2 regions of the Sphingomonas sp. ABOLG genome follow, and region 2 is predicted to be linked to the other one. Evidence: predicted binding sites of a transcription regulator. Region 2 holds the regulator's gene; the other holds the start of a gene.
What was found. Region 2 encodes LexA, which represses DNA repair genes until DNA is damaged. Its sites were predicted from a motif close to GTTCCNCNCTTGTTCT; they were not measured.
Positions count from the first base shown of each region.

Region 1: a site for LexA is predicted at 1,960-1,975, ahead of CA236_RS02330 (PA0069 family radical SAM protein). Genes of this name have one in related genera too.

Region 1 is NZ_QQWW01000002.1:65,345-69,634, forward strand. Features, by position in the region: gene dnaE (DNA polymerase III subunit alpha) at 1-516, shown strand, start outside; gene CA236_RS02330 (PA0069 family radical SAM protein) at 857-1,936, opposite strand; gene CA236_RS02335 (DUF2842 domain-containing protein) at 2,082-2,288, opposite strand; gene CA236_RS02340 (5-formyltetrahydrofolate cyclo-ligase) at 2,285-2,836, opposite strand; gene zapA (cell division protein ZapA) at 3,020-3,502, opposite strand; gene CA236_RS02350 (hypothetical protein) at 3,502-3,705, opposite strand; gene gap (type I glyceraldehyde-3-phosphate dehydrogenase) at 3,862-4,290, shown strand, end outside.
Region 2 is NZ_QQWW01000013.1:78,132-82,421, forward strand. Features, by position in the region: gene CA236_RS14570 (molybdopterin molybdotransferase MoeA) at 1-1,122, shown strand, start outside; gene lexA (transcriptional repressor LexA) at 1,178-1,840, shown strand; gene CA236_RS14580 (ComEC/Rec2 family competence protein) at 1,831-4,068, opposite strand; gene gltX (glutamate--tRNA ligase) at 4,098-4,290, shown strand, end outside.

The DNA.
Region 1 (4,290 bases), on a different contig from region 2:
GCCGTACTGATCGAGGACGCGCGGTGGCGAACGTCGGCGCGCGGGAAGCGCTATCTGATGGCGACGCTGAGCGACCAGAGCGGCCAGTTCGTTGCGACCTGCTTCGACGATGCGGTGGCGGCCGATCTTGAAGAGGCAGCGCGGGCGGGGGGCTGTGGCCTTGCCACGGTCGAGCTTGACCGGCGACCGGGCGAGGAAACACCGCGGGTGACGGTGAAGCGGCTGCAGCCATTCGAGACGCTCGCCTCGCAGGCGCGGTTTGTCATTGAAGTGGCGGTAACCTCCGCGGCTGCCTTGCCCGCCTTGGCCGCCGTGCTGGAACATCAACGCGGCGCCCGCGGCGAAGTGCTCCTGCGCGCGCCCGTCGGCGAGGCTGTGGGCAGTGGCGAGGCGACGGTGCTGCTCGGGCGGGACTTTCTCCTCGACCTTGAACTGGTGCACAGGATCGAGGAACTGCCAGGCGTCAGCACCGTGACCCTGCGCCAATCCGAGACCCGGCTCTCGCTGGTCGGCTGATGTTCCTCGCCGCGCTCCTCCTCGCTGCTGGCGGCGCGGAACTGCCAGCGGAGGGGCGGTAAGCGGGACCCAGCCGGTCTGCTCGCTGTTCCAACCAACCCCGCTCGAGGCAATGCCGGAGATCAGTCCCGACCGGCCGAACATGACCGAGAGTTCATATACGGTCGATCCGGGGCATGTTCATGAGCGCGGCGGAATATGCGCTAGCCCGTGATCGGAGCCGCACACTCGACATCCCCCGTGGAGCTGCGGCTTGGGGTTGCGGATCGGTTCAGCGGGGATCCCGACCGGGCAACAATTTTCGTGAGCGGCTCCGCACGGTTTTGATTGGTAGCGACGCTCAGCCGAACAACTCGCCCTGGGCGCCCAGCGGTGGTCGGAACAGGTCGGTCCTGAGCCCAAGGCGCTCGGCGCGACGGACGATGCCGTGCCGCCGCCGGGCGATGTCGAAGCGGGTTCGGAGGAGGTCTGCCCACGGACCTTGGCCTCGCATTCGTGAGAAGAAGGCGGGGTCATTGTCCCTGCCACCACGCAGCGAGGCGATCGTCGCCATCACCTTGGCCGCGCGATCGGGGAAGTGTTCGTCGAGCCACGCGCGGAACAGCGGAGCGACCTCCCAAGGCAGCCGCACGGGGATGAACGACACATCCAGCGCGCCAGCCGCTGCGGCACGCGCGACGATCGTCTCCACCTCATGATCGGTGATGGCGGGGATAACGGGGGCCATGTTGACGTAGGTGGGAATGCCTGCGGTGGTCAGCTTCGTGACCGCGGCGAGGCGGCGTTCGGGATGCGGCGCACGAGGTTCGATCGTCATGGCGATCCGTGGATCGAGCGAAGTGACGGAGATGGCGACGCTGACCAGATTGCGCTCGGCCATGAGGGCGAGCAGGTCGATGTCGCGCACCACGCGGTCAGATTTGGTCGTGATTACAAGCGGATGACTGCAGGCCGAAAGCACCTCGATGATGCCGCGCATGATCTGCCAGTGCGCCTCGATCGGCTGATAGGGATCGGTGTTGGTGCCCAGCGCAATGGGGGCGCAGCGGTAGGAGGGTTTGGCAAGTTCCTCGCGAAGCAGGCGGGATGCGTCAGGTTTGGCGAAGAGTTTGGTTTCGAAATCGATGCCGGGCGATAGATCATGGAAGGCATGGGTGGGACGGGCGAAACAATAGATGCAGCCGTGTTCGCAGCCGACATAGGGATTGATGCTGCGATCGAACGGGATATCGGGGCTTTTATTGTGTGAAATGATCGTCTTGGCCGACAGTTGCTGGACGGTGGTGCGGACGGGTGGGGGCGGGCCGTCGATCATGTCGCGCATGTCGAGCCAGTCGCCGTCGGCCTCTCGCGCGGCGAGGTTGAAGCGATCGCTGACCGGGTTGATGGTCGCGCCGCGATGGGAGCGTGGTTTGCGCATGATGGTCCGAACCACGATATAGCGGAACAAAGACGGAACATAAAGCGCTGAAGTCGGCGAAGGCCGGCCTGTCTCCGACTAAATTCGGCCAGCGATCGCCCGAGCATGGCCAGCAGTCGGGAAGAACCGCCCCGCGGTGATCAGGTCAGCGCCAGCGGCCGGTTTCCATCCAGCGCAGCAACGGCTTGAGCGGCGCGATCCAGATGATGCCGGCCACCACGTAGAACAGCGCCTGCACCAGCGCATGCCACTCGCCGACGGTGCCAGAAAGGCTGACGATCAGCGCGCACCAGACGGTGATGAGAAGGAGGATGGCGAGCATCCCCACCGGCTTGCGCCAGGACGGCGTCATGAGGTGATCCATTCCTGTTCGGTGATGATCGCGTGGAGCGGGACGTCCCACGGATCGACCGGGAGCCGTTCGACCTCCTGCACCGAAAAGGCAACCCCGATGCGGTGCGCATTCGGGTAGGCGGCAAAGGCGCGATCGTAATGGCCGGCACCCTGGCCGAGCCGGGCGAGCGTCCGATCGAACGCGACCAATGGTGTGAGGATCAGGTCGGGCACCCGTTCGGGCGCATCGGCGTCGGGCTGGCGAAGGCGGAACGGGCCGGTCGCGAGCGGCGCGTCATGCTGCCATTCGAGGAAGCGCAGCGGTGTTTCGCGATCAATCACATGCGGCAGCGCGATCCGGCATCCCGCCGCGCGCGCCGCGCTGACCAGAGCGGTGGGATCCGCCTCGCTGCCGACGGGCACATAGCTGGCGACGATCATTCCCGGCGCGAGCAACGCGGTGAAGGGCGGTGGCGGTGCGATGATCGGCGGATGAGGGCCGAGCGCCTGGCGCGCAGATCGGGCGGCGCGGCGCAGCGCCTGCTTGTCCAGCGGCGCGTCGTTCATGATGCACGGGGGCGGGTGACGGGACCGCCATGGCCGTTTGCCGGGATATCCACTGACGCCCAGTACGTCAGGTGGGGACCATGTGCGTCGGGCCAGGGCCCGGGCAGGGACAGCCCCCATGGATGATGAATAGCCTCAGGGATAAGTCTAGGCTCGTACCGGGCAGTACCCGTCACGACCAAACTAGTCATTCGGGGCGGGTTGCTCAAGGGCCTCCGCCAATCCTTCCAACCGTTCGGCGATTGCGACGAGCGTATCGAGGTCGACCGCCTCGGCCTGCGCGCTGTCGGATGGAACGGACGGCGTCGCCAGCTGCGCCGCCTGATCGTTGAACTGCGCGGTTTGCGCATCGAGCAGGGCGGATTGTTCCTCCAGCTGCGACGCCTGCGCATCGAGCAGCGCCGATTGCTCCTCGATCTGGACGGATTGTGCCTCCAGCCGGGTGGCCTGATCGGCGAGCTGCGCCTGCGCCTCGCTCACCTCGTCGGCGAGCATCAGCGCGGTGAGGAGCAGCGCCTGCGGGATGCCGCCGTCGCCGGCCGCGCGCAGCGCCTGCGGCCAGCGTTCCGCCACGATCCGGCCGAGGCGCTGCACCTCCGCCTCGCCGCCCTCTCGGGTGTTGACCGTCCAGCGCGTGCCGCCGATGTCGAGGGATACGCGCGCCATCAGCGATCGCCCTCCGGCGCGGTATCGCCAGTGCTGTCCTGATCAGTGGCGTCCTGCGCGGCGACCAGTGCGTCGATCGCGGCGACCGCCTGCGCGACCTCGCCACGCAAGGCGGCGTGCCGCTTGCGCAATGTCTCGGTCTGCTGCTCACGGCTGTCCATGGCCGCCTCGATGCGCCTGATCGCGGCATGAATCCGCGTCACAGCGTCGCTTTGTGTCATGGGACCGGATTAGGATCGCGGTGCCGCAACGGCAACCCCCGGGCTTGTGCGCGTAACCCACAGCTGGCGGCCGTCCGGTTGACGCATCATGCTTCTCTTGCGACAGCGCGCCAAAATCTGAACGAGAGGTGAGTCGGCATTATGACGAAGGTTGCGATCAACGGCTTCGGCCGCATCGGACGCTTGGTGGCACGTGCGATGCTGGAGCGCGGCGGCAGCGATCTCGAACTGGTGGCGATCAACGATCTCGCCGATGCCAAGTCCAACGCATGGCTGTTCAGCCGTGACAGCGTTCACGGCAAGTATCCGGGCACCGTCGAGGCGGTCGGCAACGACCTGGTCATCGACGGCAAGCACATCCGCGTGACCGCGGAGCGCGACCCGGCGAACCTGCCGCACAAGGAACTGGGCGTCGACCTGGTGCTGGAATGCACCGGCTTCTTCACCGATCGCGCATCGTGCGAAAAGCACATTGCGGCAGGCGCCAAGAAGGTGCTGATCTCCGCCCCCGGCAAGCATGTCGACCTTACCGTCGTGTATGGCGTCAACCATGACAAGCTGGAGGCC
Region 2 (4,290 bases):
TCGACCGAAACGCTGCCGCTGGCGGACGCGATCGGACGCTGGGTGGCGGTCCCGTTGATCGCGTGCCGTACCCAGCCCGAGCGCGACCTGTCGGCGATGGACGGCTATGCCGTGCGGTTCAGTGACCTGCCGGGCCCGATGCGAGTGATCGGCGAGAGCGCCGCCGGACGGCCATTTGCAGGTGCCGTGAAGGCGGGCCAGGCGACCCGGATCTTCACTGGCGCCGCCGTGCCCGAGGGCGCCGACACGGTGATGGTGCAGGAAGAGGCCCGTCACGACGGCGATACCTTATGGCTCGATGGCGAAGGACCGGCACGCGAGGGCGCCAACATCCGGCGACGCGGGCTCGATTTTGCGAACGGCGATACGCTGGTCGCGGCCGGCGAACGGCTGACGCCGGCGCGCCTGGCGGTGGCGGCCACCGGGGGGCTGGGCGACGTCACCGTCCGGCGCCGGGTTCGTGTGGCGATCGCCGCGACGGGCGATGAACTGGTCGAACCCGGACGGGCCGTCGAGCCCGGCCGACTACCGGAATCGAACCGCCTGCTGCTACGGGCGCTGCTCGCGGATCTTCCGGTGGAGATCATCGACCTCGGCATCCTCCCTGACCGGTTGGAACCGCTGACCGACACGTTCCGCCATGTGGCGGCCGACGTCCTCGTCACCACCGGTGGCGCCTCGGTTGGGGATCACGACCTGGTTCGTCCTGCGCTGCAGGCGGCGGGCGCCGCGATCGATTTCTGGCGCATCGCGCTTCGCCCCGGCAAGCCGCTGATGGCGGGGTGGCGCGGCGACATGGCCGTGCTGGGGCTACCGGGAAACCCCGTCTCCGCCTTTGTCACCGGCTTGCTGTTCGTGAAGCCGATGGTCGCGGCGCTTGCCGGGGCGGCGCAGCCCCTGCCACAAACGACCACCGGCATCCTTGGCGAAGCGTTGCCGGCCAATGGCCCGCGCACTGATTATCTACGCGCAGAGTTGCGCGATGGACGGGCCTATGTTGCTACGATCCAGGACAGTTCCATGCTACGAACGTTGGCACGGGCAGGCTGCCTCGTCGTTCGTCAACCACATGCTCCTGCTGCGGCGATGGGCGACTCGGCAGAAATCCTCGTGATTGCTTGACGCGTCGGTTTACGTTCCTTAAAGGTTCCCAGTCTGTTCGCCGCGGAGATGATGCATGCTCACCAAAAAGCAGCACGAGTTGATCTGTTTCATCAATGATCGACTGGCCGAAACCGGCGTCTCCCCTTCGTTCGAAGAGATGAAGGATGCGCTGGACCTGAAATCGAAGTCCGGGGTCCACCGCCTCATTTCTGCGCTGGAAGAGCGTGGCTTTCTGCGTCGCTTGCCCAACCGCGCCCGCGCGCTGGAAGTGCTGAAGGTGCCCGACCGTCCGGAAAGCCGCGAGGCGGTCCGTTCATCCACGCCGGCGCCTACATTGCCGGAACCGGCCAACGACGTCGTCGAAGTGCCGCTGCACGGGCGGATCGCGGCCGGCGCCCCGATCGAGGCGCTCGAAGGCTCCACCAGCCTGCCGGTGCCGGCGGCGCTTTTGGGCTCGGGTGAGCATTTCGCACTTGAGGTTGCCGGCGACTCGATGGTCGAGGCGGGCATCCTCGACGGCGACTTCGCCTTGATCCGCAAGCAGGATGTGGCGCGCGATGGCGAGATCGTGGTCGCGCTGATCGAGGACAGCGAGGCGACGCTGAAATATTTTCGGCGCGAAGGCACGATGATCCGGCTCGACCCGGCGAACCGCTCCTATGATCCGCAGCGTTATGCGCCAGCGCAGGTGCGGGTGCAGGGCAAGTTGGCCGGGATTCTGCGGCGTTATTCCTGATTGGCCGGGCGCAGGCCCGCCGGCAGCGGGCTGAACGCTTTCTCCGGGCGAAACGTCGGTTGTTCATCCTTGCGCCAGCGGTTCGTTGAGCGGCCCGGCAGGATTGGCATCCCGGCGAGCACCCAGGGGTGAGCATCGCCGGGGCGGATCACGGTATCGACGCGCCCGGTAGAGAGCGAAATCGCCACCCCGCCGGTTCGCGCGAGCATCTCACGATCGAGGCGCAGCCATCGCGGCGTACAGCGACGCGGCAGGCGGCGTTCGCTGACCACGATATCGGCATTGCGGCATGCCTGGATCAGCGCGCCGACGGGAACCAGATAGGCGCTGCGCGTCGCCAGCACGCGCCATGTGCGGTCGCCGACCGGCAGATCGACGCGGCATAGATCGCGCGAACAGCGCGCCGCGCCCTGATCGGACAAGAGCACCGGTTCGGCGTCAGATCCGCCATTTTCCGCCAGCATGTCACGCGCATAATCGCCCGCCCGATCGCGCAGCAGCGCTACGCGCCCATCGGGCAGCCGCACGCCGAGATGCCGTCCGTCGCCGGTTACCAGAAGGTCGGAGGGCGGTGTCGCGAGCGCCCAAAGCGCGCCGACCGCGACCGGGATCAAGCCGATCCGCCGCCAGCGCGTCCGCCAGAGCGCCAGCCACAGCCCGCCGCCGACCATCAACGCGAAGGCGCCCGCCGGCATCGCTGGCAGTGCCGCGACCGCCCCAGGCGCCGCCGCCGTCGTCCGGGCGATCCACAACAATAGCGATAACCCCTGCCCCGTCAGCCACCAGAAGGGCGCGCCGAGCCCCGTCGTATCGAACAGCAGCGCCAATGCCTCCAGCGGCATCACGACAAAGGTGGTCAGCGGGATGGCGACGATATTGGCCAGCGCGCCATAGATGCCGGCCTTGTGGAAGTGGAAGACGGCGATCGGCATCAACGCGACTTCGACGATCGCGCCGGTCAGCAGCAACGAGCCGCCATTGCGCAGGAGGCGGCGGCCCCATGATTCCTCGCGCGGCGCGAACCAGCGGCGGACCGCCGGATGCTCAGCCAGCGCGATGATCGCAGTGACGGCGGCGAAGGAGAGCTGGAAGCTGGGCCCCGCCAGGGACGCCGGCCAGAGCAGCAGCACGACGAGTGCGCCGGTCGCCACCAGCCGCAAGGTCAGCGCCTCTCGCCCCATCGCCATGGCGGCGAGCACCAGCAAGGCGGCGATGCAACTGCGGATCGTGGGCACCTCGCTCCCGGTCAGCCAGGTATAGCCGAGCGCGGTCACGGCAGCGGTCGCCGCTGCGATCAGCGGAACCCGACCGGTGAGCGCGAGCCGCATGTTGAGCGCGAGCAGTCGTGCGGCGAGCAGCATCGTCAGGCCGACGACCGCGGTGATATGGAGTCCACTGACCGACAGAAGATGCGCAAGGCCGGAGCGGCGCATCGCCTCGTGATCCGGTTCCTCGATCCCCCCGGTATCGCCGGTCGCCAGCGCGGCGGCGATGCCGCCGGCACTTCCCTCCAAATTGTGCTGGATGTGGCGGGACAGGCGCGCGCGGAACGGCTCTCCAGCGACCGCACCCGCCAGGATCTCGGGTGAGCCGAGCGCCCGCCCGGTGGCACCAATCCCGCTGAACCATGCCACGCGCGCGAAATCATAGGCGCCCGGCACCGCCGGCGGCGGAGGCGGCATCAACCGCGCGCGCAGGCTGATCCGCGTCCCAGGCAGCAGCCCGGCCGGCACGTCCTGCTCTGCTACGTTGACGCGCACGTGGAGGGGCGCACGCGGCGGCCTGCGATCAAGCCACTCAAGATCGCCGAGCCGCAGCCGCACTAGGCCCCGCGCCGGCAATGCGTTCATTGCCTCCACCCGCCCAGTGAAAGTCGCGATCGCGGGACGCGCAAGGACGGGCGCGGCCGCCGTTTCCGCCCGCAGCCACACCAGCGCGAGCCCGGCCGCGAAAGCAATGCTGCCGATCGCCGCCACCCGGGCAGCGCGACTACCGGCGGAGGATGCCGCAAGCGCGAGGAGGGCGAGCGCGGCGGCGCCCAGCAACGCGGCGCGCCACGCGCTGCTATTGGGAAGGACGAACCACGCCGCCACCCCGCCGCCCAGCGCCACCGGCAGCCATAGCGGCAGCTGGTCGCGCTCCGCCTCCAGCCACGATTCCACACGCGCCCGCGCGGTTTGAAGCGCGGGGGCGTAAGTGCTAGGGGCGGGCGCGGCCGTAGTCGCCATGTTATCCATCAGCCTGGGAGCAAGCGCGCTTGAGCGCAACCACTGAAACCCGCGATGCAACCGTCGTCACACGGTTCGCCCCCTCACCCACCGGATTCCTGCATGTAGGGGGCGCGCGAACAGCGCTGTTCAACCTGCTTTTCGCGCGTCATCACAACGGGCGCTTCCTGCTGCGCATCGAGGACACCGATCGCGCGCGTTCGACCCAGCCAGCGATCGATG